3 regions of the Sporosarcina sp. QA0331 genome follow, and region 3 is predicted to be linked to each of the others. Evidence: riboswitches for the same ligand, from Rfam matches in the RefSeq annotation. Region 3 holds a riboswitch; each other region holds the start of a gene.
What was found. Region 3 has a riboswitch for cobalamin ahead of metE (5-methyltetrahydropteroyltriglutamate--homocysteine S-methyltransferase). Riboswitches for the same ligand answer to the same signal wherever they lie in the genome.

Region 1 (10,190 bases), 99 kb from region 3:
TCTATTGCCGATCCGTAAAACCGAGCCAGTTTGGCAGCGGCATTGCAAAACAACACGTCACCGCCAAACTGAGTATCTCCGGTTCCGAAGACATACACATTCCTCGGTTTGTAACCGACATCCGCGACGAAATCCTTTACTTCGTCAGGCGTGGAACCCTTGTCCCATGTGAATGAACCGATGATCATTGCATCGAACTGCCGCGGATCAGGCATCGGACCGATTCCGATCCGATGCACCGTCACTTCCATTCCTTCTGACAGCAGCGTCTCCTCCACGATTTCCGCCACTTCTTCCGTATTGCCGCTCCACGATGCATACGCAATCAGGAATGACACCATTCGCACTCCTCGATATCGGAAGCTGTCGACCGCATGTAATACGTTGATTTCATGCCCGATTTCCACGCTTGAATATGCAAATCGAGGAGGACGGATGCGCGGATGTTGTTCGGAACGTATATATTGAATGAAATCGCTTGATCGATATGGCGCTGCCTTGCCGCATTCTGCATAATGGACCAGCGCTGATCGACGATATACGCAGAGCGACGGTACACATCATATGTGTTGTGATCAAGATCGGGCGCAATGACCGGCAGCTTGTAATCTTTCTTTTCCTCATGGTAGAAAGGCTTGAAAATCGGATCGATGGAAGCGGTAGATCCTGCGATGACCGATGTCGAGCTGTTTGGCGCGACCGCCATCAAATAGCCGTTCCGCATGCCATTTGTCGCGACATCAATGCGTAGCTCACACCATTCCTTCGAATCGTATCCACGTTTCTCGAAATAAGCTCCACTTTGCCAATCCGATCCTTCGAATAAAGGATACGCCCCTTTTTCATTCGCCAATTCCATCGAAGCCTTAATCGTCAAATAAGCAATTCTTTCATACAGTTCATCTGCATAATTGACCGCTTCATCCGATTCCCATTGGATATTTTTCAAAGCGAGCAAATGATGCCAGCCGAACGTTCCGAGCCCGATGCCTCGGTAGCGTGCATTCGTCCGTTGCGCTTGGACGACTGGTATTTTATTCAAATCGATGACGTTGTCGAGCATGCGGACTTGGATTGTGATGAGTCGTTCCAATACATCCGCGGGTACGGCTTTTCCAAGATTCACGGACGACAAGTTACAGACGACAAAATCACCTGGCTTTGAACGAGTTACGACGATATCATCTTCAAGTGTGACCGATTCGAATTGTGTCGGACTCTGATTTTGCGTTATTTCTGTACATAGATTACTTGAATACACCATGCCTTCATGCTTATTCGGGTTCGTCCGGTTCACTTCATCCCGGTAGAACATAAACGGAGTCCCTGTTTCAAGCTGGCTGCGCATGATGCGTTTCAAAATTTCAATCGCTGGAACCGTTTCCTTCGTCAATTCTGGGTGGTTGGCACATTCCTTATACTTCTCGCGGAACGACCCTACCCCCTTCGTTTCATCATAATAATCCTCAAGTGAATATCCCATTACCGTGCGCACTTCATGCGGGTCGAATAAATGCCAATCACCGCGCGCCTCTACTTGCTCCATGAAAAGATCCGGCAAGCAGACACCTGTGAAAATATCATGCGCGCGCAGGCGATCATCACCGTTATTCAGCTTGAGATCGAGGAATGTGAATATATCTTTATGCCATACATCAAGGTAAACGGCGATCGCCCCTTGGCGCTGGCCGAGCTGATCGACGCTCACCGCCGTATTGTTCAGTTGTTTAATCCACGGAAGGACACCGCTCGAAGCCCCTTTGAATCCTCGGATGGACGATCCCCTCGAACGGACCTTGCCCATATAAACGCCGATGCCGCCTCCGTATTTTGATAGATTCGCAATATCGGTATTGCTGTCATAAATGCCTTGCAGTGAATCATCGACCGTATCAATGAAACAGCTAGACAACTGTCCATGCGGCTTACCCGCATTCGCAAGCGTCGGCGTCGCCACGGTCATGTACAGATTACTCATCGCCCAATACGCTTCCGCAACTTTTTCAAGGCGATTTTCCTTTTCATTTTGCATAAGCGTCATCGCGATGATGAGCCAACGTTCTTGCGGCAATTCGACAGGCTGTTTATTGAAATCAACTGTGACATACCGGTCTACGAGAGTTTTCAATCCAATATATGTAAATAGTTTATCCCGTTCCGGCTCTATGATTTCACAAAGCTTGTCCAATTCTGCACGTGTATATTTTTCTGTCAGGGTAGGTGTATACAGACCTTTCTTGACGAGCCGTTCTACATTGTCGGCAAAATCCGTATAGACGTTAGCGCCTCGCATGCTTTCCTGGCGTGAATAAACTTCCTGCAAATAAATCCGTGCAGCGACGAATGTCCAATAGGCAGATGCTTCGTCGATATTGCTCAGCACCTCTAAAATCATCGCCTTTGACCAATCGGATTCACTTCCCGCAGGGTGACGCTCATTCCAGCGGTCGCTCGCCGTCAAAAGCGGTTGGAGTTTGTCCACTCCGAATTCAGCTTGCAGCTTGTCCAATATGTACGTCTTGTTTGCTTTCTCAATGATGGTTGTCATCTGTTCCATCTCTCCTTTTCGTTAATGGCTTAAAAATGAAAAAGCGATGAGTCCACTTTATCGGTGGAGTCATCGCTCATGGATCTGAATGTAGGAAACAAATGGGCTTGAACATCGAAAACACAAAAAACCCGCTCGCTCCCACCTCTCAACCCCCGAAGAAAGTGTCGCTTGACGATGGACGGCAGGTCTACTGGCTAACGCTTCCTCCTTCCATCTCCCCTTCCCGCGGCTACATGCTGCAGTGGATTTTGAGACGGTTGTCTGCGTTTACAGTTGCGGGGACAGCTCCGATTTGCGGATTCCCTATTAAACCGATAACGGTACCATTCCATCGTTCGATACTATATGTTGTGTGTTATTTACTCTTAATACCCTAACATGTAGTGTTTAAACAGTAAATAGGTAGAAAGAAGCTCTTCTTTTAATTGACAGTTTTTTCTGTATGACCGAGAATTGGTGAAGAGACAGGGTTGATTAAAGGTGGAGGGGCTTCTTGTGAAAAACATTTTATATGTTGAGGATGATTTAGAAATCGGACAGATCGTCAAAGAGGATTTGGAGCAACGCGGGTATGGAGTTCAATGGCATACTTCGGGCGATCGTGTAGATGAAGGTGTCCAAGAAACGGATATTGTAATTTTGGATGTAATGCTTCCTGGACTAGATGGATTTACAGTTGGACAACGGATTAAGCGCAATTATCCTGAAATACCGATTCTGATGTTGTCCGCCCGCACATCCGTTGAAGACAAACTAGAAGGATTGCAGTTTGCGGATGATTATGTAACGAAGCCTTTTCATCCTGAAGAGCTAGTTGCACGAATTGAAGTACTGCTCAGAAGACATCGGCGGGCAGTTCCCGATACTATCCAAATCGGTCATTTAACGATTCATATGATAGAAAATCGCATTGTTGCAAGCGATGGAAATGAAATTCTGTTAACTGCAAAACAGCATCAGATCTTTATGTATTTATTACGTCATCCAAATCAGATTTTAACGAAAGAGCAGCTGTATGAAGGTGTCTGGGAAGAGCCGTACATTGATGGGGATAAAACGTTAATGGTCCATATCCGTCATTTAAGGGAGAAAATCGAAATCGACCCGAGTGCGCCTGCAATTATCGAAACGATTCGAGGCATCGGTTATCGGGTGAAGCAATGAAAAGGTTAAGAAATTCTTTATTGGCACAGTATCTGTTATTACTCATTACCGCAACGATGATTATCCCGATTGCCATTCCTACAATATCGATCATTTTCTATAACACGCTATATTCCGTCGAGGAATCTCCACGGTATTATAACGGCACTGATTTGGAGTCGATGTGGCACAAAACGGCAAAAGAGCTGTCGGGTGCTTCGGATGATGAAATCCGGGCGAAACTAGTTGAGCTCAAACAGCTTTACACAGATGCTTCGTTATATTGGGTCGATGCATCCGGAAAAACGCGTGATAAATTTCCTGAATCCCTATCAGTTCCGGACAGATGGACAGCATCTTATGCGATCGATTTCGTAAAGAAGAACCGCGGATACACAGTGGATCCGTTCACAGTTATTGCTTTTATTGGCGCTGATGACAATGAAGGCTTCATGGTCATGCAACTTCCACGTCTAGATATGGAAAACCCGAGTGATAAATTGAGAGCAAAGTATGATTATTTATTTCCAATCGCACTTTTACTCGTCTTTGGCTTGTTCATTTTAATATGTACACTCTTTTTCTATCGAATCCGCAAAAGGCTGCTTCATTTACAAGAAGCAATGACTGCCTCTGAAACAAACGGCATCCCTGCACCTGTTGTAGTGAACAGGGAGGATGAAATCGGGCGCCTTGAGCAATCCTTCAATAGAATGGTGAAGGAATTGGAGTTAGGAAGGCTTCGTGAAAAGGAAGAAGAGGAACTGCGGAAAGATCTAATTGCCAATTTATCGCATGATTTGAGGACGCCATTGACGACAATCCGGGCACATGCGTACCGCTTGCAAAAAGAACCGATTAGTGCGCAGGGCTATGAATCCCTTGAATTCATTGATGAAAAAATAAATTATATGGGTGAACTGATCGATAATCTATTGTCGTATACGTTGTTGACAACCGGAAAGTACCCTTATAGCAATGAAAAAACGGATATCGTCCGCCTCATTCGCACCTCGTTTGCGGCATGGTATCCATTGTTTGAAAATCATCAATTTGAAATTGTTTTGGATATTCCTGAAGGACAGGCTATATGGGATATCGACCCGCAATGGATGAATCGAATCTTTGATAATTTATTTCAAAATATTTACCGACACGCGAAGAGCGGGAAGTTTGTAGCCGTCCGTATTAAAGATGAAGCGATTTATATTCAAGATTACGGACCTGGAATGGGCGCTCAATCACACCAAAAGGGAGTTGGCGTCGGCCTATCCATTGTTTCCCTCATGCTCAAGGAAATGAATTTGAAGTGGGAAATTCAGACAAAGAAAAGCGGAACGACGATTAAAATATATCCATGATGAAATCGAAGGTTGTTGTACATCGTACTAGATGTTGCAGCAGCTTTCGATTTTTTAAACGAATCTTAAACTTCAGCGCCCCTTCGTTTTAACCTTCCTTAGCTAAGATAAGAGTGAGGTGAAGGAAAATGAGTGATTTAATTATTAAAACGAATAAGTTGACGAAAAAATTTGGCCCGAAGCGTGTTGTCAATCATGTGGATTTACAGGTTAAGAAAGGAGAGATTTATGGATTTTTAGGGCCTAATGGAGCCGGTAAAACGACGACGATCAGAATGCTATTAGGATTAGCCCGTCCAACAAAAGGATCGATTGAAATCTTCGATAAAGATATTAAAACAGACAAGCTTTCGATTTTAAAAAGAGTCGGGTCACTCGTTGAATACCCGTCTTATTACGGGCATTTGACGGCTTATGAAAACTTGGAAGCGGTACGGATATTATTGGATGCCCCTAAGTCGAGAATTGATGAAGTGTTATCGATCGTCCGTCTTACGAAAGATGCTAAAAGACCGGTAAAAGGTTTTTCACTTGGCATGAAACAGCGGCTCGGCATCGCAACCGCTTTACTCGGCAATCCGGAGTTGCTTATTTTGGATGAGCCGACAAATGGGCTCGACCCTTCAGGCATTATTGAAATCCGTGAACTCATTAAAAGCATGCCAAAAGAGCATGGCATTACAATTGTCGTTTCCAGCCACCTATTATCGGAGATTGACCAAATGGCGACGCAAGTCGGGATTATTTCAAAGGGTCAAATGATTTTCCAAGACTCCATTTCCAAACTAAGAGAACGCGCTTCGAGCAAGATAAAGATAACGGTCGATAATAGCGAACTAGCTTGGAAGATGTTGCTATCAAACGGCATTACAGCCGACCTATCGCAGCAAGCGATTTATCTCGAAAACAGCTCTGATGAAAAAGTGGCTAACGTTGTAAAATCGCTCGTTAACAATAATTATTCAATCTTCCGGGTCGAAGAGGAAAAGAAATCGCTGGAAGAAATTTTCTTGGAATTGACCGGTAAAGAAGGTGGGTTATAATGGCGCGGGTATTGGCCTCTGAATTCATTAAAATCAAACGAAAAATGATTTTATTCCTTGTCTTTTTAGGACCATTCGGCGTCATTGCATTGGAGGCGGTCAATTTCGGACTGCGATATGACTGGCTGACAGGAATCTATAAAGATGACTTATGGAGAGGACTCATTGGAGAGGTCTCCATGTTATCCGTGCCTACGATACTCATCGGGTTGACGATACTTACGTCTATGATCGCGAACATTGAGCACCAGACAAATGCATGGAAGCAGCTATTAGCTTTGCCGATTTCAAAAACGCAGGTATATACAGCAAAAGTCTTGCTGACGGTCATTCTTCTGCTTATTTCCTGTTTTCTATTGATGATTGGCACAATCATTCTCGGGTTAGCATTGAAATTCGGCACAGCCATTCCATTCGTTTATCTTTTCAACATGTGTTTCTACCCGTTTCTCGCCGCATTGCCTTTTCTTGCATTGCAAATATGGCTGGCAATTACGATGAAGAATCAAGCGATCCCTTTAACGGTTGGGATTTTAGGAATGATCATATCGATGTACGCTTCTGCTTTTCCGGACTGGGTGCCTTTGAAATGGCCACTGTTGCTGAATGAATGGGGTAAACCGATCTTTTCAGTAATTGCCGGTATTTTTCTAGGATTCATTATTTATTTAATAAGCATTATAGATTTTTCACGAAGGGAAGTGAAATAAATGGGGAAGTACTTACAATCCGAATTTTTAAAGCTTCGGAAATCCACAATCTGGCTGCTCATCTTTGTTAGCCCCCTTCTTTCCACGCTAATCGGGTTTGGGGAGGCGACCTTTATTAGTGAAATAACGGAAGCCCAATGGATTCCAACGCTAGGCGTTATGACGATTGCCCATTCCATTTTATTTCTGCCTTTATTAACAGGCGTATTTTCAAGCTTCATTTGCAGATATGAACATATCGGCGGAGGCTGGAAGCAATTACTGTCATTGCCCGTTTCAAGAAGGAATGTGTATATTGTCAAATTCCTTATTGTCAGCATTTTAATTGCAGTTACACAGCTCTTATTTGTCGCTGGCTTGCTATGTGTCGGGTGGATGAAAGGATTTTCGACGGAGATTCCTTGGGGTGAGATTCTTCCGAGTGTCGTTGGGGGTTGGATTGCATGTCTGCCACTTATCGCACTTCAATTATTCGCGTCCGTTTCCTGGTCGAGCTTCGCAGCACCCTTGGCCATTAATGTAATATTCACGATCCCAAATATTCTTATCATTAATTCGGAACGTTTTGGCCCTTACTATCCTTGGGCGCAGCCTTTTTTAATGATGATGCCAGATTCTGCCGACAGTTTCGGTGCATTGCATGTTTCGATTGATACGCTGTTCTTTGTCGTTTTAGGAAGTCTATTGCTGTTTTTCTGCTCAGGGTTTATGTATTTTACGAGAAAAGAAATTTGACGGAAGGTGTAATAGGCGCATGCAAACTACTTCGCATGCGCCTGTTTTATAACGGCTTCAATGCTTCCGTCCGATTCACAAATACAAACCCGTCATACCGGCTGCCGACTCTTGACGGTACATAATTCCCGTATGTTTCAAGCTCCGGATTATAGACGACCCCTATCGCACGGTGCCCGATCCATTCATTGAATAAATGCCGGTTTTCTTCTGTGAATAAAATGACTTGATCCTCCGCTCTCGCCGCATGCATCTGCCCTTCCCATGAGTTGAATTTAGCCGGCGGGACAGTCATTCGGTGGAGCGGCTCGCCCCAGCTTTCACCGGCAATGACCGTTCCTTCGTATGTGCCGAAACCGATCGCAAACGTATCCTCCCTACCGTATTTCTCGCGGATGAGCTGCCCGACATTGATCATTTTATGGTCGGCCATCGATGTTTCCGACGCATCACCGACATGGGTGTTATGCTCCCAAATGATGATTTTTGCATCAGCGCCATGATAGTTCAAAATCTCACTGACCGCCTCGACCATATGCATGTCGCGAATATTCCAGGAGATGGCGTCGTCCTGCATCATCGCCCGGTAATAGGACTCAGCGTTTTTTGCGACGAGGGCATTCATCGTCACATTTAAATCCTGTTCATGTTCATTCGAATAAAGATCTTCGTGACTGCGGATCGTCGTGAGCAAGTTCGTCACTTCGCGAATGCACTCGTCCGTGAAATGTGCAGCCGATAATGCATAGTGCTCCGGCATCCGGTTATATGGTTCGAAACAGGAAAAAGCTTTTCTCGCGAGATCAAGGTCAGCATTGAAACGAGGATTTTCCTGAAGAAAGCGAAGCACTTCATCGATCGATTCATACAAGCTGTACATATCGATTCCGTAAAAGCCCGTTTTTTCTTTGGCCACTTTCGAATCATTGTCATTTTTTAACCACTCAACAAGCTCCGCTACTTCTTCGTTCGCCCACATCCACGTCGGCCAGCGGTGAAAGGATTCCATTAACACTTGCTGAGCAGTTTTTCCTTCTTCATCAAACCCTTTCACATAGCGGTTCACCGCCTGAGCAGACGGCCAATCGCCTTCTACAGCAATGATTGTGAAGCCTTTTTCCTCGATGAGGCGCTTTGAGATTTGCGCACGAACCTTATAAAATTCCGAAGTTCCATGCGTCGCTTCCCCGAGCATGACAATTTTGGCATCGCCGATTGCTTTTAACATTGTGTCAATTGCCTGGTCATTTAACGGTAGGGCCTGCTCTTGTATGACAGACATTAGTCTTTTCGACAAATCAATCCCCTCCTCTGTTGATAGCATACCCATGGGCAGCGGTTGGAAACCGGGAGCGATGGATCGGGTCTATTTTAACGCGAATTTCAACACGAAAAATGGTTACCACCGATTCGGACGTGTTTGCCACCTACTGAAGCAAATTAGTCATCGTGTGGCTGTAATTTGGCATTATTCGGAATGAATTTCTGGTCAAGTCCTATAGCGGAAAACGGTTATCACCACTCAGACGTACTTTATCACCACTTAGGGGGATGTTATCACCTCTTAGACAGCGTTTATCACCACTCGGACGATCGTTATCACCACTCAGCCGGGGTTTATCACCGTTTATTCCCCATAAAAACAACCGTCCACAAGTGACGGCTGCTCTACTCTTATTGATCCACAACTTCCAGCGTCCCTTCCCCATCATCCGGCAGAAGCTTGAATACCCACTTCTTTTCATTCTCGTCAAAAGAAACTTCATCAATCAACACGAAACCATTGGATAATCTTTCACCCGCTATGTCCAATGCCTTCGCGACGGCCTGCGACTCGGAAAGTTTGGCATTCACCGGCTTGTAGTCCGGCATGACCTCCACAAACTTCGCACTTCCCTGTCCAGGATAAGATTCCAAAATCGGCCCGGATGCTTCCACTTTCACACGCTTGCCGACTTTCAACTTGTCGGCTTCCGCGAATTTGTAAAACACTGCGCTTTCAGTTCCTCCTGCCACAAAAATTCTCCCTTCATCGGCGGCCAATATGAATCCTCCTTCTGTCACCGGTGTATCCGTGTACGTTTGTTCAGGTTCAATGATGGTTGATTCCCCCGGCTCCGCTACCATCCTTCCATCTTGCGTAAAATTGATCGTATGGCCGGCGAATAGCTCCCGCAGCTTCTTTTGCTGCTCAGGTTTTAGATAATCATGGGAGATTTCAATCTCGCCCGTGATGACATCGACGTACAGGCCGAATGATCCCCGTTCCGATTCTATCCCTTTCATTGCTTTAGCAACTTCGTCCTGTAATTCGTAAAGTTCCTTTTCCGTATGAAGGCTGCGGAAAATATAGATCGGTTCCGCTAGGATTTCTCCCGCATCCACTTTCGGCTGCAGTAGATCCAGTAATTGTTGAACGCGTTCATCCGGCTCCTTTAGCCCGATCCACACGCCGGATTGCTCGGCGCCTCTCGTCTGGTTTTCGATAAAGATGACCCCTACATCATGAATACCGCCTTCGCCATACACTTTTTCCACCGCCTGGATTGCAGCTGGCCCCTCAATTCTTTGGACCGCCATATCCTCAGCCAACTCCTTAGAAGGCTTCTCATACTCTGGACCCGGCGTTTCCAAAGTGGCCGATTTG
Region 2 (10,190 bases), 230 kb from region 3:
CGACCGAATGGATTATTTGCAACGGGACGCCTATTACACTGGTGTTTCCTATGGCCACTTCGATATGGAGCGGATTTTACGAGTCATGCGGCCTGCTGAAGAACAGGTAGTTATTAAGTTTAGCGGAATGCACGCAGTGGAAGATTATATAATGAGTCGCTACCAAATGTATTGGCAAGTCTATTTCCACCCCGTTTCGCGTAGCGCGGAAGTTATTCTCATGAAAATCCTGCATCGAGCAAGACATCTACATAACAGTGGTTATCCGTTTACGTACGAGCCTGTCCATTTCAAAGCGTTCTTCGATCGGACATTCGGTCTAGAGGAGTACATCATGTTAGATGAAGGTGTGCTCACGACGTATTTCCAATGGTGGCGCAACGAAGAAGACGCCATATTGGCTGATTTGTGCGACCGTTTCTTGAACCGGAGACTGTTCCAATATGCCGAGTTCAATCCGGCGACCGAATACCGGAAAATCGGCGAGCTTGAGAGACTGTTCAAGGAAGCGGGACTCGATCCGGAATATTATCTCGTTACGGACTCTTCGTCCGACTTGCCGTATGATTTTTACCGGCCCGGTGAAGAAAATGAACGCGTGCCGATCTATTTGCAAATGCCAAACGGCGAGCTAAGCGAGCTGTCGCGATCATCGGAGATCGTCGATGCCATTTCAGGCAAACGGCGGACCGACCATAAAATATATTTCCCGGAAGACCTTTTGGAATCAAAAGAAGATCCGTTGTATGATAAGATTTTACGAATGTTAAGAGGTGAATAAATTGCTGCAGGAACATGCAAGAATTGTGCAATTCATTGCCATGGCAGAAGAAGTAAACGGGCGTAAGAAATTGCAGAAGATGATCTATATCGCGAAGAAGATGGAATTTCCGTTCGCCGAAAAATACGAATTGCATATGTACGGCCCCTATTCGGAGGAATTGACGCTCCGTGTTGAGGAGCTTTGTGAAATGGGTTTCCTATCGGAGAGTTGCACGGACAAGGGATCGTACGTTCAATATAGCTACAATGTGACAGAAGAGGGAGGCCAGTTCCTCGAAACAGCCGATGCGCCGCATGAAAAACTGGCGGACTGCATTGATCGGCTAAATGGCAAAAGCTCACGATTTTTGGAGCTTGTGTCAACATTGCTCTATTTCGATTACTTGCCGAAGGACGAGCAAATTACCAAAGTGCATATCGTGAAAAATAAACTGAACTTCACCGAAGACGAAATGCAAGCCGCATTTGATTTCATTGCGGAGCTGCAGGCGTGTACGGTGGTTGCATAAGTTACAGAAATCCCCTTTGCCGAGGGGGTTTTTTTGTTGGAATCGCGACATGGGGCGGGGGGGGGATGGGGCAAGCCTGCATCCAAAGCAATCTCCCGCGCGTCCAAAGCGAGTCGTCGCGCGACCAAAGCGATTCGCCGCGCGACCAAAGCGAGTCGTCGCGCGACCAAAGCGATTCGCCGCGCGTCCAAAGGAAGTCGTCGCGCGTCCAAAGCGATTCGCCGCGCGTCCAAAGCGATTCGCCGCGCGTCCAAAGCGATTCGCCGCGCGTCCAAAGCAAGTCGTCGCGCGACCAAAGCGATTCGCCGCGCGACCAAAGCGAATCGCCGCGCGTCCAAAGCAAGTCGCCGCGCGTCCAAAGCGAGCCCCTGCGCGTCCAAAGCAAGTCGTCCCGCGCCCAAAGCCATCCCCCGGCAATAAAAAACGACGCGAGAATCTCGATTCTCGCATCGCTCCAATTATTCTTTATCGCTAAAAAGCTTGCCTGCAACGCCGTAATGGTTTTTCGGCATATCCTCGATGAAAACAACAACGTTTTCAACAGGCGCGCCTGTCGTTTCTGCAACAACGTCCGTCACTTTTTTAACCAAATTGCGCTTCTGCTCCTCCGTACGACCTTCGAGCATTTTCACGGTTACATATGGCATACTAGTTCCCCCTTTCGCCCAAACTTATGTATAGTGTATATAATAGCAGAGTGGGAGGGGTTATAGGAATGACGAATGAGCAGAAACCGAAAAAGAAAATGGGATTCACCATTATAAAAGATGATCCGACAGATGGACATAAAGGGTTCGGCATCGGATCATTGTCACTCGAAAACGTCTCGCCGGTCATCGTTGATATCGAAGAAGGGGAGGCACGCATCGAAATCGGGGCGATGCATGCCCGAAGCGATACGGAGCGCGGCGTGAAATTCACGACGAACCGCGAAGATTCGGAAGGCGGCAAACCGTACTGGCTCGTCTGGGTGACGATCGATTTCAAGGAGGACGGCCCATATTATGCAGGCGTCACTGCGTGTGAAATGGTCGTAAACCGCGAAAAGCGCAGAGGGTATAAAATTCTTGCGGATCATGTGAATAAAATGGACAAGTCAATGAAGCGGAATATTATCGTCGATCATATGGACGACAAGTCGAAGCAGATTCTCGCTGACTTCCTTTCAAGCCACAATCACGAAATGTGGGAGCGGAGCGAACCGAAATTGCACATCGGCCTTGGTGTCGATTCTCCTGAATTATGAACAAACTGTGAAATTTGATGACTTCCACGACTTATGAGGTTGAATGTCTTGGAAAAAGGAAGTACACTGAACTTACAGCTTGCAATTGTAAGCTAGGACAACCGAAGTATGCGGCGCTTGCCAATCTGATGGTTCTACATAACCCAAGCGAAGAGCCATTATGTGCGAGACTGCGTTCGACGGTAAAAAAGCTTTGCCTCACTGAATTATTTCAGAAGGCAAAGCTTTTTTGATTTCCATCCTTTGCTTTTGTTCATCGTCCAGACTTCAGGCGCTAGCTCATAAGGCAAAGTTGCTATGCAAATCTTGTTAGTGCTTGTGCTCGCAAAAGCCGTTCTCCGTAACGGCTTTCGCTTTTGTTATCATCTAGCTCCGGACGCCAGAAGCTCGGGGTCATAAGTCAAAGCTGCTTTGTGGCAAAAGGCGCCACGCCGCATCTTCGCCTTATGCCTGTCGCTTCTAGGCAGGCGCCCTTCGCTTTTGTTTATTCAAAGAAAGAAAACGGGAAAAGTTCAAACGTGCCGGAATCATCGTCATCGCCGTTGCGTTCTTCGCGCAAGTTTTTATCGGTGCACAGCTTTTGCGGCATGTCTTTTTCCTTTAAATACATGAGCCGCTGCTTCGAGCATTCGTTCACCGCGATGCCGCCGGTTTCTACATCGACAATGACGCCATTCACGCCCTTCGGTGGGATGAACGGCTCTGGTGTTTTACCGGCATGCACCGTCTCCATGAAGTCGATCCATATTTTCTTCGTGGCGGACTTGTCTTCAAGCTCCGTCAATTGCTGTCCGATGTCGTATCCCGTCCAAATCCCCGCTGTCAGCGAAGGGGTGTAGCCGATCAAATACTGGTCAGAAATGGTCGTCCCCGATTTTGCGGCGTACGGTCTCTTTTGTTTTGAGCGCATCGACAGCCCTGTTGAGACGGAGTAATCGTTGAAGACCGGGTCGAACATGCCTGTCATCAAATGGGTGAGCACGAATGCGTCCTGCTCGGTAATGACCCGTTTCGTGCTTTTCTTCGGCTGCTCGTACACCGTTTTCCCATCTGCATCGGTGATCGATAAGATCGTCGTCGGTTCCACTTCCAACCCGCCCGACGAAATCCGGTTATACGCATTCGTCATTTCAAGCAGCGTAACGGTCGAAGTGCCTAAAGCGACGGCGGGGGATTCTTGGAAATCGACATCAAGACCAAGCCGCTCCGCCATTTTATTGAACTTTTTATATCCTACATCTTCAAGCGTCTTCACAGCGTAAACGTTATCCGAAATGGCGATTGCCTGAGCGAGGGAAATCGGATGGCCCGCAAACTTGCCGTTAATGTTTTTCGGCTCATACGTAGAACGGCCTTCGTCATAGGTGAAAATCGTCCGTTCCGTCGACATGAATGTGAGCGGATTATAGCCATCTTCTAGCGCAGCCGCATACAAAATCGGCTTCATTGCGGATCCTGGCTGCCGTTTCGCCTGCGTCACCCGGTTGAAGGGACTTTCTTTGTAATCAATCCCGCCGACGAGCGAAGTGATATTCCCTGTTTCAGGCTCCATCGACATGAAACCGACTTGCAGCCCGTTATCCGGCATCCATTTATCAATGAATTCCTCGGCTGTTTGCTGATGCTGCATATCGAGCGTCGTTCGGATTGTCCAGCCGCCTTCAGCAGGATATCGACCTTTTTTACTCAAAATCCGTTCCGCTTCCCGCCACACTTCATCCAAAAAGTAAGGAGCGACACGCTTCATATCCTTCCAATCCTCTGTTTTCAGTGTCACTGCTACGTCTTCCGCGCGCTGCCGTTGTGCATTTGTAATGAACCCTTGATTTTCCATAAGGGAGAGGATCAGCAATTGGCGATCACGGGAACGCTCAGGATTATCCAGTGGATCGTAAACGGACGGACCTTTCGCGATCGCCGTAATCACCGCGGCTTCCTCAAGCGTCAATTCTTCCGCTGACTTTGCAAAATAAAACCTGCTCGCCGCCTCGACGCCATACATTCCATGACCGAAATAAACTGTATTCAAATAGCCTTCCAAAATAACGTCCTTGTCGTAAAAGGTTTCCAAGCGATACGCATAGAGCGCCTCTTTTATTTTTCGATTCCACGATTTTTCATGTGTCAAAAACAAATTCCGGGCATACTGCTGAGTGATGGAGCTTGCGCCTTCCGCTTTCCGCATCGTCTTTATGTCTTTCAACACGGCTCCGGCAATCCGTTTGTAATCAAACCCGTTATGCTCATAAAAATTTCGGTCTTCCGTCGCGATGACAGCATCGATCAGAAACGGAGAAATTTCATCAAGATTCACCCAATAACGGCGCTCCGCTGAAAACTTATCGCCGATCTGCTTCCCGTTCTTATCAAGAAACACGCTCGCTTTCGGCACGCTCAGCGAAGGGGCACCCGTAATTTGCGCGTAAAGTCGAAGACATAGAAACATAGTGAAAAGCGCAGTCAGTGCCGTTACGATCAATAGGGCGATCCGCCGAACGAAATTATGTCTTTTCTTTTTCTTTATATAATCGACTCTTCTCATACAATCCCTTCTCCCACCGTTCTTTCCAATCAGTATGGAACCAGAGCGCAAAAGTTAAACGGCAAATCGGCGAAAAGCATAGATTTATCACGATCTATTGGAATAGTGCGGGGAAAAACGATATAATGAATAGATATTTTGAACGTCAAGGGCGGTGCAAGAGTGGAATCAAACAAGGAAGGGCAAAACGTCGATGTCCGGCTCGAATCAACGATCCGTCACGTTGGACAGGCTGCGGACAAGCACGAGCTTCAAGCTTCGGGGGCGTTGATTGAAAAAGCCGGAAAGACGTACTTGCGATTTGTGGAAGATCTGAACGGCCAGCAAGTTCGAACGACGGTGAAGTTGGAAGATGGAGACGCATTGATCATGCGGAGCGGAGCTGTTCAAATGCGCTTGCCGTTTTCTACTGGCGAAATGAGGCCGGGTACATACGGCAGCGGTCCTACAACTTTCGATCTCCTCGTGAAAACGACGAAGCTTGAAGTCGGGGCGGACAAATTCATAGCTCATTATGAACTGCATGCGGAAGGCGCATTGCTAGGCAGGCACGAATTGACGATTTACTTTACGGAGGGACAAAAATGAACGCAGTTGAAAAGATACAACAGGAAATAAAAGACGCATTCCGCGAGGCAGTTCTCGCTTCAGGACTTGCTGATGAATCCGTAATGCCGGATATCATCCTCGAAACACCTAAAAACAAAGACAACGGGGATTATGCTACGAATATCGCGATGCAATTGACGAAGATCGCAAAAAAGCCTCCTCGTGCAATTGCAGAAGCTATTCTTGAAAAATTGGACACGTCTTCGACTTCCATCAAGGAATTGGAAATCGCTGGTCCAGGATTCATTAACATCAAGCTGAAAAGTGATTATTTAGGGGAAGTCGTCAAAACGGTACTTGCTCAAGGAGCGGATTACGGCCGTTCAACATACGGTAAAAATGAAAAAGTCCAAGTCGAATTCGTCTCTGCGAATCCAACGGGCGACTTGCACTTAGGACATGCGCGCGGAGCCTCGATCGGGGATTCATTGTGCAATATTCTCGATTTCGCAGGATTCGACGTGTCACGGGAATATTACATCAATGACGCGGGCAATCAAGTGAATAACTTGGCCCTTTCAGTCGAGGCGCGATACTTCCAAGCATTAGGTCTTGAAAAAGAAATGCCGGAAGACGGCTACCATGGACAGGACATCATCGATATCGGTGAGAAGCTTGCAGAGGAATACGGCGACAAGTACGTGAACGTCGGCGAAAAAGAGCGTCAGGAGTTTTTCCGGAAGTACGGCCTTGAGTTCGAATTGGCGAAGTTGAAGAAGGACTTGGAAGATTTCCGCGTTCCGTTCGACAACTGGTTTTCGGAAACATCGCTCTATACGGACGGCAAAATCGGCATCGCGCTCGATAAATTGCGTGCAAATGGCCATGTGTTCGAGGAAGAAGGAGCAACATGGTTCCGTTCGACGACGTTCGGGGATGATAAAGACCGTGTCCTCATTAAAAATGACGGCTCGTACACGTATTTGACGCCGGACATCGCGTACCATGAGGATAAATTGCGCCGCGGCTTCGATAAGCTCATCAACATTTGGGGAGCAGACCACCACGGCTACATTCCAAGGATGAAAGCGGCGATCGAGGCGCTTGGCTACGACCGCGACACGCTCGAAGTGGAAGTTGCGCAAATGGTGCAGTTGTATAAAGACGGCGAGAAATTCAAAATGAGCAAGCGTACCGGAAAAGCGGTCACTCTGCGCGAACTCGTTGAAGAAGTCGGCTTGGACGCTGTCCGTTATTTCTTTGCGATGCGCTCCGCCGATTCACAAATGGACTTCGACTTGGATTTGGCGATTTCGCAGTCGAATGAAAACCCGGTTTACTATTCGCAATACGCGCATGCCCGCATTTCATCGATCCTTCGCCAAGCGGAGGAAAAGAATCTTGCCGCTTCAACGGATCATGTTGATTTATTGCAGACAGAAAAAGAATTGTCACTGTTGAAGAAACTCGGCGATTTCCCGCGTGCCGTCAGCGATGCGGCAAGACTCCGCTCGCCGCACCGGATTACGAACTATATCCAGGAGCTCGCTGCGGAATTCCACAGCTTCTACAATGCTGAAAAAGTGCTCGACCCGGATAACCGCGACTTGTCCGAAGCACGTCTCGCATTGATCACAGCAACACGCACGACAATTGCGAATGCGTTGAAACTCATCGGCGTTGCCGCACCGGAAAGAATGTAATTATGTCACGCCCCTCTGCTAGCGGAGGGGCGTTTTTATATTTACTTCAACGAGGGCCCATTTCAATCACGCCAAGGTCCATTCATCCCGCGTGAAGGTCCATTCTTTTGTACAAAGGTCCATTCATCCAACGTGAAGACCCATTCTTTTTCACGAGAACTCATAGCGAAAGCAGTCGGCAAGGTTATGCGCGAGTTTAAACAAGTTATGGTGCAATCTAGCGGAGTAATACTCATCTTGTTACCTTCGTACTACGTGAAGCATGCAGAATAAACCCTCTCTCGACAACTTCCAAAACTGTAGTATAATTAATCCGAACATCAATTACATAACCAAACATGAAGGTGCCCCGCCGTCAACGCCGGGGTTAAAAGGGAAGCCGGTTTGATTCCGGCGCGGTCCCGCCACTGTAAGTGCTCGCAAGCTGCAACATGCCACTGGAAGAGATTCCGGGAAGGCGCGGTACGCGATGAGCATGAGCCAGGAGACCTGCCTTCATGAGTCACCCGTACCCTACGAGGATAGGTTTGGTGGAAATCGGCACGTCCTTTCGTAGCTGTATTTTTACTAAGCACATTCCTCCGTCCACAAAACGGGGGATTTTTATTTGGAACAAACAGGAGGAAATCAGAATGAAAAAGTTTTGGCAACTTTGGCTAACAGCAATCCTTGCAACGTTCTTGCTCACAGCATGCGGCACGGACGATGCAAAGAAAGACGACACACCGGTAAACGGCAGCTCGCAAACAGAGGATCAAACATCTGAGGAAGTAGCCGAATTCCCGGTCACATTAACGGACGCAGTCGGCAATGACATAACACTCGAAGAAGCACCTGAAACGATCGTCTCCATGATTCCGAGCAACACGGAAATTTTATTCGCGCTCGGTTTGAACGATGAAATCGTCGGAGTCAATGACTGGGACAATTACCCTGAAGAAGCACTTGAAAAAGAGAAAATCGGTGGTATGGAATTCAACGTTGAAAAAATCGTCTCAATGACGCCGGATGTCGTCTTCGCGCATGAGTCCATGCTCGGCACAGGCGATGAAGGGCTTCAACAACTCCGCGACGCGGGAATTAACGTATTCGTCGTGAAAAATGCGGCGGATTTCGAACAGACATATGAAACAATCGAAACTATCGGCAAGGCAACCGGTAAAACGGAAGAAGCCGCAACAATCGTTGAGGACATGAAAGCGAAGGTCGAAGAAGTTCTTGCGAAAACAGCAAACGTCGAGAATAAAAAACGCGTATTCATCGAAACATCGGATGCACCGGAAATTTATGCACCGGGCAAAAATACGTTCATGCAGCAAATCCTTGACATGATCGGCGCGGAAAACGTTGTGACGGAAGAAGACTGGGTTATGATCAGCCCGGAAGAAATCGTTAAGCAAAACCCTGACGTCATCATTGTCATGTACAGCTATGTGCCGGATATTGTGGAAAGCGTGAAAAACCGCGATGGCTTCAGCGACATCACTGCTGTGAAGGAAGACCGAGTCGTCCAAGTAGACGAAAACTTGACGAGCCGCACAGGCCCACGTCTCGCACTCGGACTTGAAGAAATAGCGAAGGCTGTCTATCCAGAGGCGTTCAGTGAATAAATCTGCAATTGCCTACATCGTGTCCGCCGCCACATTGATCGTGGCGGTATGGCTCGGTGTTTCGATTGGAACCGTTAAAATTCCGATCAGCACGTTTTGGGATTCGTCGGATACGACAGCGACTAATATTCTATGGAAAATCCGGATGCCACGCGTCATATTAGCCGGCCTCGTCGGTGCGGCGCTCGCAATTTCCGGGGCCGCATTCCAAGGATTGCTGAAAAATCCGCTCGCAGATCCTTACACACTCGGAGTGTCATCCGGCGCCTCGGTGGGTGCTGTCGTGACACTCTTTTTCGGTTTGTCGATTCCAATTTTAGGCACATACACATTACCGGTCTTCAGCATGACGGGAGCCGCCTTGACGATGTTCCTCGTCATCGGCTTCGCAAGGCTTGTCGACCGTTCTATGAAAATGGAGACAATCATCTTAACTGGAATCATTTTCGGTTCATTTTTAGGCTCTGTACTGTCGCTTATGATCGCGCTCACTGGAGAAGAGCTGCGGCAAATTATCGGCTGGCTCCTCGGCAGTGTATCGATGCGAGGTTGGAATTATATCGTCATGGTGCTGCCGTTCGTCGTCATCGGTTCCTTCATTCTTTGGATGAACCGGAGGGAGTTGAACGCCATGCTGTTTGGTGAGGAACGCGCCCATCATTTAGGCGTCAACGTCAAACGCCGGAAATTCATGATTCTCATCGGTGGATCCATTTTGACTGGATCGGCTGTAGCGGTATCCGGCACGATCGGCTTCGTAGGCCTCGTCGTTCCGCATATGACACGCCTCATGTGGGGGGCCGATCACCGGCATTTGCTCACGCTGTCATTCTTGAATGGCGCAAGTTTGCTCATCATTTGCGATCTCATCGCCCGGACAATTATCTCGCCATCTGAGCTCCCGGTCGGCGTCATTACGGCGTTCATCGGTGCGCCAGTGTTCGCGTACATTTTCTATAGACAGAGAAGGAAAGGGGCCATGTAATATGCTGCAAGTCGACAACCTCACCGGGGGATACGGCAAAGAGCCGATCGTCAAAAACATCTCATTCCGTGTGAAAAAAGGGGAAATCCTCGGCATCCTTGGCCCGAACGGCAGCGGCAAATCGACGTTGCTGAAAATCATTTCGGGCATCTTGCCAGCCAAAACTGGAACCGTCCTGATCGACGGAGAGGATGCCTCGGTTTATTCCCAAAAACAGTTCGCGAAAAAGGTGGCAGTCCTTCCGCAGCTCCATGCGCACGCCT
Region 3 (10,190 bases):
TCCATTTCTTCCCCCTCTCTCCTTTCAGTCTATATAGTATATAGAAAAACGTGCTGACTAATACTACATTTTATAAACCAAATCACTGTCTGAATGTATGTCCTTTATTTTTATTGACACGGAAATGTTCGATTTTTTTCTGGTTGCCGATGACGATCAGCGTATCTCCCCTCTGGAACTTCTCACTCAGATCCGGGTTGCTTAGCAGTTCTTCATTTCGTAAAATCGCGACGAGGGTGATTTCAAAATGTTTCTGCAAGTTCGCGTCCTCGATTGTCATACCGATAAACGGTTCCGTATTTTCTAGGACTACTTCCCCTACCATGAACTCTTTTTTCTCCGAGCGGATCAGATCATTAATGTAATCGGTTCCGTTCGGTTTTATGACGGACATCGCCAACTCCCTTCCTCCGATGATGGAAGGGTTGATGACACTTGTCGCGCCGGCTTTTTCTAATATATCCTGCGAGTCATCCCGTTCAGCACGTGCTGCGATGACGATATCCTCATTGATGCTTTTAGCAGTCAAAGTGATGAACACATTGTCTGCGTCATTGGAGAGAGCGGTAATAAGAGCACGTGCTTGACCGACGCGCGCTTGCAGCAAAATGGCTTTGTCAGTCGGATCACCGATGATTCGTAAAGTGCCCGGTTCGACAACTTCCATAAGATCACTTTCATTGTCATGAATAAATAAAATCTGAACGCCTTCCTCCTTCAACTGCTTATACACTTGCCTACCGACGCGCCCAAAACCACAGACGATTATATGATCATTCAAATTAGCAATTTGTTTTTCCATCCTTCTCACCCACACCCTATTTGATAATTGCTGTTCGATGAAATAGGAAGCACCGACTCCCAATGCGTACGTCACAATTCCTGCTCCTAGCGGCACAAGAAAGAGCGCAAACCAACGGCCTTCTTGCGTTGTCGGATAAATATCTCCATAACCGATTGTCATTACGGAAATAATCGTCATCCAAAAGGCATTAAAAGGAGATAAATCTTCAAAATACATAAATCCAATCGTCGCTGCAATGAGGAGAAGCACTGTTAAGCCAATCAGAAAAATGACCCGCTTATATCGCCTATCCAAATCCATCCATCGGCTATACAAACCGGCCACCTCCGTACAAACGTTTTTCTATTTGTATTCCTTTGCTTGGTCGGTTGTAAACCTTTATTGCTGGGTCTTTATTTTCACGTATTTAATATCCCGATAGCAATGATAGTTGGAAGTGTTAGAATATTAGTAGATGTAAATTTCTGACTGATGAACAACTATTAGGAGGAGTATAATGGAGAATTTAATAATAAAAGAAAAACATTCTGTCGGTTTGTTTAAGTTCGGAATGACAATAGAAGAAGTTGAACAGAGTAATCAAAACTACATCGAGAAGTACGGCATCTATAAGGACTCATTCTTTTTTGAGTACGATGAAGATGGAGAGGTTACTAGTATTCACCTCATCATAGAAGAACTTAAAAAGCACTTTCAATGCCACTTCAGGGGAATTGATTTGTTGAACTTGAAGGCGAGTGAACTCGTACAGGCTTTGGATGGCATTTCTCCCTACAATAGGAGTCAAGATGCATCGCTAGGTTTCACGTATCAATTTCCTAATTTAGGTTTAGAATTATGGAGGGGTAGAGTTTGTACTGAAGAAGACCTTGAAGCAGATTGGTTCAAAGAACTAATTCCCGAGAATCAAGAAGATGAAAAGCGGTTTCTGTTCTTTGAAACAATCACTTTCCATCATAAAGAAAAAGTGTTTTACTATCGCCCGGTAACTGAAACCAATATTGAAAAGAGCCCCACTCAGCCAACGGACGAATATTGGTTGAAAGGGCCAGATCCAGACCGGGTGCGAGAACTTGCTATTAAATTTGGATTGGACATACCTAAAAATCTGAAATAGTGTATAGACGATTAGTAGAAAAACCGCATGCTTGCCGATAATTTCAGCATTGCATGCGGATTTTTATTTCGTCGGCACTGAAACGGTCACTTTGAACAGATCGCCATCCAGATCGATTTTCATCGTTCCACCGTGCATGTCGGCGATTGATTGTGCGATGGCTAAACCGAGGCCCGAGCCGTCGGTATGACGAGATGTGTCTGCATTCTTGAAACATTCGAATAGCTCATCGACATTTTCACCTAGCTCGAATTTCGTAATGTTATTTTTACGATGAACTCTACGGACTCCCCTACTTTCCGGAGAGTGACATACACGCGAGTGCTCATTAACGGATGTAGTCCAAACAATACTATGAACTATACCTTGGTTTTTATTGCTAATCTATCGCTTGCTATAGAAGGGTAGCTATCTTCTTTTCCAACCTTCGAATGAAGAACGATGAAAAAAGTTATTTGTTATTCAATTCCAATTGTCAAGCCATTTACTTGTTATTTGGATTTTCCCAATACCAGTCATTGATTTATCAACGATTACATGTCATCAAACGAAGAAATGAGTGGAAAAACCAACTTTATTGTAAATGATTTTCCCAATAGCAATTTTTCGGAGGAATGTTAAGATTAGTGAACAACTTTATATCTCTGGATTTTCCTGGATGGGGGGGGGTTAAGGTAATTATTTTGGCAAGTAGTTTTTGCAACAGGTAAATACTTATAAGGGGATGAAAAGGTGAAATTTAAATTCATGTCATTGTTGATTCTGTGCGTTGTTTTGGTTGCTTGCTCATCAGGAATTGATGAATCAGGAAATGAAGCGTCAAATGAAACAGATAATGTGAATGTTGTTAAAAGTATTTCTGCTGAAATTGAAGATTATACCTTTGATGAAGCCATGAAACAAGTAGACTTAATTGCAGAAGTTCAAATTACCAATGTTGTTGGAGAAATTGAAGATCCAATTGATAAAACAATTTTTGAAGTAGAAGTAATAAATGTTTTATTAGGGGATGTTGAACAAAAGCACATAAAGATATTACAGCACGGCACAAAGGAAGTACGGTTTAATGACAACGATTTATTCAAGGTAGGAGAAAAATATGTATTATTTTTAAGGGAAACTATCGAATTCCCTGACGCCGACTATTGGATACAAGGAGAAGAAGGTGGTGTTTATAAAGAAGTAGACAATAGTTTAATAAAACTGTTCGGGCACTACGAAGAATTGAAAGGTGCCGAAATAGTTGATGCCAATTTGAGTAAGTCACAAGAATATATGGATCAACAGATATTGGATAAAGAATCTTTCATTAAGTTAATTCGAAATATTGCTGAAGGCAAGGAGGAGTAAATTAAAATGAAATATTTAAAGGTTATAGTTGTATTCATTGTTTTATTGTTGACTTTTGGAAGTGTCTCTTCAGCTCATGAACAATTTCAACCAACACACGATTTCTATCCTTGTAACCCTGGAGGGGAGTCTTCGGGCTTCATCGTAAATTGTGGAGCGCCTTATGGACATGCAGGGACAACATATATTACTTTTACAGATGCTCTCCTTCCTTCCGCTTATCAGGGCTATATAGACACCGCTGTAACCAGATGGAATAGTACAGGAGTTGTTAGAATGACTCGAGTCCTTTCAAGTCCAAATAAAATGACCAGATATTATGACCCCAATGGTTCTAGTAATGCAAGTGTAACAAGTTCTATCAATAGTCTTACTGGTCATAAAGTGTCTTGGGAAATGAAGTTTAATGGGTCAAAAATGGATAACAGAAATCCGGGACTAAATCAAAATACAGCTACGCATGAATTTGGTCATACCATAGGATTGGGTGATTTGAAAAATGATTCAAACAAAAATAAAATAATGTTTGGAAGTGCATCAAGAACCGTATCAACTCCACAATCTGCCGATATAACCGGTGCTAAGGAAGCTGTGAAATAAGTTTACAATTTTTAACCTCTCGGAGATTCAAGAATATAATAAGAGTTTTCTATACTTTAAAACTGTAACTTTTCACAAGGTTTAAGAAGAAACCCACAATCCGCATGCACACCAATTTCTTGGCAATGCATGCGGATTGTTTATTTTGTCGGCACGGTAACAGTCACTTTGAATAAATCGCCATCCAAGTCGATTTTCATCGTCCCGTCGTGCATATCGACGATTGATTGTGCAATGGCCAAACCAAGTCCGGACCCATCAGTATGTCGCGATGTGTCTGCACGCTTGAAACGTTCAAATAGTTCATCTACATTTTCTCCAAGCTCGTATTTCGTAATATTTTTTACGACGAATTCCGCGGACTCCCCTACTTTTCGGAGAGTTACGTACACGCGAGTGCTTGGGAGCGAATATTTGATAGCATTCACAATCAGGTTATCAAGGACGCGCCACCATCTTTGGCCGTCTACATATGCGATAAGCATGTCTTCGGGAAGGGACGTCCGGAAATCGAGTCCGGAGTCGGCAATATCTTCAGCATGCTCAGCAAGCGCTTGCTGGAGCAATTGCGTCAAATCGACACGCTGTTTGTGCAGTTCCAAATTGCCGCTTGCCATTTTCGACACTTCGAATAAGTCCTCGATAAGCGTCTTCAGCCTTTGCGATTTCTTATCCAATATATCGACATATTTCGCGCGTTCCTCTGGCGTAATCGTTTCATCCTTTAAGAGATCAGTATACGTAATAATCGATGTCAACGGTGTACGCAGATCGTGGCTCACATTCGTGATCAATTCCGTTTTCAGCCTCTCGCTTTTCGCTTGTTCGCTCATGGAAACCCGCACGCCTTCTCGAAGATTGTTCAAATTTTTCGCATGGTCTGCAAGTGGTGAACGACCTTCGATTTTGATATCTTCATTCAGACGTCCCGAAGCCATTTTTTCCGTATCAATGATGATTCGGTTCAAGTAAGCTGAACGACGAATGAAAATATAGAGCGCTGGCAAGCCAAGGAATAGAACACAAAAGATATAAATAACGAAGAAAACCCCATACATGAACATACCAACAAACCCGATACCCGCAAGGAAAAATCCGATAAGCAGGATGAACGACTGAACGCCGATCGACTTTTTCAGGAACATCTCACGGATTGCCCTAAAGAATTGGAGCGTGAAACTGTTTTTTACATCCTTCGCAAATACCCCTTCCCGCTTCCATCGTTCCACACTGTTCACGAGCTGGAATGCAAGCAACGCAGTCATGATGACACCGGCAATAAAGAAGGTCCCCAGCCAAATAACCCAACTTTCCAGTCTTTGTTGCGTAAAGAAGTTCAACAGACTGTGGGACTCTCCATTGATGTATTCCAATAAAATCAGCGCCGACATGAAAAATGCCGCTGCCTTTACATCGATTTTCACTTCAGAATACCAATCTGCAATCGGTGTTCCTGTTACCCATTCCTTCTGAAACTTCATGACAGTTAATAAGGCGATGAGCGCCAGCAAGCCAAGGACCCAAAAAGCATACATACCATATTTGCCTCTGTTGAAATCCTTGTATTGGGCATATAAAGCACCACCTTTCTCAAAGGCCGCCTTCGGAACGATGACAACACCTTCAAAAGATTGCACGGGATTTGCCATAGCAGTTATTTCTTCATCAGACACATGAGCATCTTCGTAGTAATTAATATAAGGTGTTGTCCATTCTGAATAGCGTCCCGGTAATGAGCTCACCTTTAAGTAGTCACTATTTGCATTGAAGTTCTTTTTATAAACAGCAGACTTTGAAATATCACCACGGGAAAACGTCTCACCAGTTTCTACATTCTTTAATTCATAGGCGACATGCAGTGAATAGGATTTGCTTTTAATTTCATTCAAATATTTTTCTAAAACCTTTTCTTTCGCTTTACGGATTTTCGCCTCTACATGTCCATTCCCCTCAAAATTCTTTCGGATATCCTCCAATTTCATATCCCGTTCTTCAATCAATGTCTCCCTTAATAAGTTATTACTAGCATCCCTTGCATCGGCAATTCTTTGTGCGTATTGGTCATGGATATTAGCAAGCTGATCCGCCAGTGTGCCATAGCGAGTCCGATGCTCTTCAATTTCGCTATCGGATACTGTAATTTTCTTCTTTGCCTCCTCTATATTGATCGGATTTAGAACGGAAGGACCGATTACATCATAAAACTCGTCTAACCGCCACTTCATATCATCCGAATCGGAAAAGTCCTTTCCGAACAGCCCCGTTCCTTGTCTTACAAATGAAAGACTGGCCAGCAGCATAATCGTAACAAGCGTAGCCCATATGACTAGAAGAACTTTATTTTTCATTAGGCTGCGCCCCCTCTAATGATGCGTGTGAAATAAGCGATTGCCCGTGAAGAACGTTCCCAGCCGCTTTCGATCATGTCGAGGATGTGAGGGAAACAATATCCGATAGTGACGACTGCAATGCAAATGGAGAAAACTGAAAATACTACACTCCAATCACTTCTCGATTTTGTATCCAATGCCCCACACCACCTTTACATATCTCGGATTTTTTGGATCTGCTTCGATTTTCTCGCGGATTTTGCGGATATGGACCGCCACAATATTTTCCGCATTATACGCTTCTTCATTCCACACACGCTCGTAAATCTCATTTATTGAAAACACACGCCCCGCGTTTTTCATAAGCAATTCTGTAATCTTGTATTCGATTGGCGTCAGCTTCACCGGTTTCCCATCAACCGATAACTCCTTCGCATCTTCATCGAGCGCCAACCCATCAATTTCAATCTTTTTCTGGCCATCGTATGTACCAAACTGGACATAACGCCGCAGCTGCGACTTAACGCGCGCCATCAACTCAAGCGGATGGAACGGCTTCGTCACATAATCATCCGCGCCGACCGACAATCCATGGATTTTATCCGTATCCTCCGCCTTCGCGCTTAGCATGATGATCGGGATGTTTTGCGCCTCCCGGATTTTGAACGTCGCCGTAATCCCATCCATATTTGGCATCATAATGTCGAGGATAAGCAGATGGACTTCGTTCGTTTGGATCAATTCAAGCGCCTCTTTCCCATCCGCCGCCTTTAACACGTTATATCCTTCATTTTTCAAATAAATTTCAATCCCATCGCGGATCTCCTTATCATCATCCGCCACGAGCACTGTGAACTTCGCCATCACCCGCACCTCACTTTCCTCTATGATACCAATTGTAATGGTTAAATCTTAACAATTCATGATGGGAATTATGAAGAAATTCTTAAGATGGGATTGTTCGACTTCAGATTTATGCCTAAAAATGATTGACCGGTGATAAAGATGGCTTGGGTGGTGATAAACGTTGTCCGAGTGGTGATAAAGTTTTGCTGACTTCGAATATTATCGGATTTGCATGGAGTTTGCCATGAAAAATGCCAAATTAGAGCGCATCAGTGGTAATGCCGGCTGCATCGGTGGTAACTGTACGAGAATCGGTGGTAAGCGTTTAAGTATTAAAGCCGTTTTTATTGTCGCTGAAGCTTCAGTAAGCAAGCGCATGTTTTCCTTAGTACACCATATTTACAATCGAAAAACTCTGATTTATTCTTCAAGTCGCCGTTGACAGAAAAATTTGCACATGCTACCTTTAATCAAATACAAAATCGTATAGCTAAGGAATAGGTGGTCTGAAATCTTTCAGATCTTAAATGGGAAGCCGGTGCAAATCCGACGCGGTCCCGCCACTGTGACAGCATTTCGCTGAAGCCAGACACCAGCCTATTTCAATAACGCTGCAAACCTACGGTAGATAGGATGGTGTTAGAATACATGCGCAAATCAGGTTGCATGCTTTTTCAGTATGCAATAGCCGTTTAAGCTGGCATTTTCGTACACTTCTAACCTTCCGTTAGAGGTGTTTTTTATTTCAAAAAAAGATGGGAGATGGGAAGTATGACAACAATCTGCAGTACGTTAGGATACCCTTATATCGGTGAAAATCGTGAATGGAAACGGAACTTGGAAGCTTTCTGGTCAGGCCATATAGGCGAAGAGCAATTGGTGAATGATATGCAAAAATTGCGGCTCGCCCACCTCCAAAAACAACAGGATGCAGGAATCGATAAAATTGCAGTCGGCGACTTCACATTTTACGATCGGATGTTGGATACGGCTGTTATGTTCGGTATGATTCCGGAACGTTACGATTGGCAAGGCGGCGCCGTTTCACTATCCACTTATTTTTCCATGGCTAGAGGAAATGATGATGTCGTCGCGAGCGAAATGACAAAATGGTTCAATACAAATTATCACTATATCGTGCCAGAGTTTGAGAATCGTAAACTTTCATTAACTGAAAACAAGCCTCTCAACGCTTATCGGGAAGCTAAAGAACTGTTAGGGATTGAAGGCAAGCCTGTGCTGATCGGCCCTTACACTTTTTTGAAGCTGTCAAAAGGGTATTCGGACAATGATATACCTGCCTTCTTATTGCATCTTCTCCCCCTTTACGAACAAATTTTAAAGGAACTGTCTGCGGCAGGAGTCCAATGGGTACAATTCGATGAACCTATTTTATCCACAAGCATTCAACAAGATGAGATGAAGACGGTTCACGAGATTTATAAGCAGCTGAAGACCGCCGCACCTGAGCTGAAGTTCATGATTCAAACGTATTTCGATTCAATCGAATGGTATAAGGAAACAGTGGAATTGCCTGTTGACGGAATCGGCTTCGATTTTGTGCATGGTTTGCAGAAGAACGTAAGCAATCTAAAGACACTCGGATTTCCTGCCGACAAAGTATTAGGAGTTGGCATTATTGACGGACGAAATATTTGGAGAGCCAATCTTCGAGAGAAGATCGAATTGGTACATACTCTTTCTTCTGTCGTACTATCTGAAAGAATGTGGATCCAGCCTTCGTGCAGCCTGCAGCATGTCCCCGTTACGACACGTTCAGAGCAAGCATTGGAAGCTACCATTAAAAATGCATTATCTTTTGCGGATGAGAAATTGCTTGAAATCCGTACGATTACCGCTAACTTGAATGGAGATGAAGAAACTGCATTTGGCGAGATTGAAGACAGCGTTGCAGCTTGCGAGCGTCTATCAGTGCTTCCTGAAAGGAACCGAGAAGACGTCAAAGCGGCTGTCAGCAAAATTTCCAGCAAAGACAGTGAGCGGAACCTTCCTTTTAATAAACGTAAGGAAGCTCAGCAATCAGCCTTTTCGCTTCCACTTCTGCCGACGACTACGATTGGCAGTTTCCCGCAAACGCCGGAAATTAGAAGGACAAGAACCAAATGGCGCAAAGGGGAAATTACGAATGAGCAGTATGAGGCGTTTATAAAAGAGAACATTCAATCTTGGATAGATATTCAAGAAGAGATTGGCCTTGATGTATTCGTTCACGGTGAATTCGAACGGACGGACATGGTTGAGTATTTCGGAGAAAAATTGGATGGCTTCACATTTACCGAAAAAGCTTGGGTTGTATCATACGGCTCCCGTTGTGTGAAACCACCTGTCATTTACGGGGACGTCGCTTTCAATCAACCGATGACTGTCGAGGAATCAGTCTATGCCCAATCCCTCACTGACAAACCAGTGAAAGGCATGCTGACAGGTCCTGTGACGATCTTGAATTGGTCTTTCGTTCGGGATGATATTTCGTTGGAGGAAGTAGCAAACCAACTGGCACTCGCCCTTCGGAAAGAAGTTTCCGCATTGGAATCTGCCGGCATCCATATGATCCAGGTTGACGAACCAGCCTTGCGCGAAGGCTTACCGCTGAAGAAAGAAAGATGGAATGACTATTTGGATTGGGCCGTAAACGCATTCCGTATCACAACAGCAGCAGCGGAAGAAACAACGCAAATCCATACGCATATGTGCTATTGCGACTTTAACGATTTCATCAACTCTATTAGCGCCTTGGATGCCGACGTCATCTCTATTGAAACATCAAGAAGCCACGGCGAACTTGTCCAAGCATTCAATGAGTTTCATTACGACAAAGGAATCGGTTTAGGCGTGTATGACATACATAGCCCACGCGTTCCGTCGACCGATGAAATGGCATCCATTATCGATAAAGGGCTTGAAGTGCTATCTCCTGACCAATTTTGGGTAAATCCCGACTGCGGCTTAAAAACGAGGAAGCATGAAGAAACCATCGCCTCCTTGCGCAATATGGTTGCAGCTGCAGAGCAAAAACGGGAACAGCTTCAAGTGCTCCAGGCAGACCATTGATAAACACATTGCCCGATTCCATAAGAATAGCCTTACACGCATAATCACCAGTCAACTAACACATGCTTTT

Region 1: it holds a riboswitch for cobalamin, as region 3 does, so the genes downstream of both, AC0L13_RS01500 (ribonucleoside-diphosphate reductase subunit alpha) here and metE (5-methyltetrahydropteroyltriglutamate--homocysteine S-methyltransferase) in region 3, are expected to answer to the same signal.
Region 2: it holds a riboswitch for cobalamin, as region 3 does, so the genes downstream of both, AC0L13_RS02130 (ABC transporter substrate-binding protein) here and metE (5-methyltetrahydropteroyltriglutamate--homocysteine S-methyltransferase) in region 3, are expected to answer to the same signal.

The regions. Positions count from the first base shown of each region.
Region 1 covers NZ_CM147850.1:275,744-285,933, reverse strand. The annotation lists gene AC0L13_RS01505 (flavodoxin) at 1-341, opposite strand, end outside; gene AC0L13_RS01500 (ribonucleoside-diphosphate reductase subunit alpha) at 326-2,557, opposite strand; cobalamin riboswitch at 2,715-2,895, opposite strand; gene AC0L13_RS01495 (response regulator transcription factor) at 3,047-3,715, shown strand; gene AC0L13_RS01490 (sensor histidine kinase) at 3,712-5,055, shown strand; gene AC0L13_RS01485 (ABC transporter ATP-binding protein) at 5,184-6,098, shown strand; gene AC0L13_RS01480 (ABC transporter permease) at 6,098-6,808, shown strand; gene AC0L13_RS01475 (ABC transporter permease) at 6,809-7,543, shown strand; gene AC0L13_RS01470 (erythromycin esterase family protein) at 7,590-8,840, opposite strand; gene AC0L13_RS01465 (DUF3221 domain-containing protein) at 9,218-10,190, opposite strand, start outside.
Region 2 covers NZ_CM147850.1:402,933-413,122, forward strand. The annotation lists gene AC0L13_RS02095 (HD domain-containing protein) at 1-781, shown strand, start outside; gene AC0L13_RS02100 (YwgA family protein) at 783-1,292, shown strand; gene AC0L13_RS02105 (2-hydroxymuconate tautomerase) at 1,751-1,939, opposite strand; gene AC0L13_RS02110 (YwhD family protein) at 2,008-2,538, shown strand; gene AC0L13_RS02115 (transglycosylase domain-containing protein) at 3,023-5,080, opposite strand; gene AC0L13_RS02120 (YwiB family protein) at 5,243-5,668, shown strand; gene argS (arginine--tRNA ligase) at 5,665-7,332, shown strand; cobalamin riboswitch at 7,658-7,843, shown strand; gene AC0L13_RS02130 (ABC transporter substrate-binding protein) at 7,965-8,942, shown strand; gene AC0L13_RS02135 (FecCD family ABC transporter permease) at 8,935-9,927, shown strand; gene AC0L13_RS02140 (adenosylcobinamide amidohydrolase) at 9,929-10,190, shown strand, end outside.
Region 3 covers NZ_CM147850.1:176,347-186,536, reverse strand. The annotation lists gene AC0L13_RS01000 (class I SAM-dependent methyltransferase) at 1-5, opposite strand, end outside; gene AC0L13_RS00995 (potassium channel family protein) at 83-1,120, opposite strand; gene AC0L13_RS00990 (hypothetical protein) at 1,302-1,922, shown strand; gene AC0L13_RS00985 (ATP-binding protein) at 1,986-2,183, opposite strand; gene AC0L13_RS00980 (hypothetical protein) at 2,655-3,272, shown strand; gene AC0L13_RS00975 (zinc metalloprotease) at 3,279-3,872, shown strand; gene AC0L13_RS00970 (sensor histidine kinase) at 4,013-6,220, opposite strand; gene AC0L13_RS00965 (hypothetical protein) at 6,220-6,399, opposite strand; gene AC0L13_RS00960 (response regulator transcription factor) at 6,377-7,066, opposite strand; gene AC0L13_RS00955 (hypothetical protein) at 7,293-7,490, shown strand; cobalamin riboswitch at 7,531-7,663, shown strand; gene metE (5-methyltetrahydropteroyltriglutamate--homocysteine S-methyltransferase) at 7,820-10,120, shown strand.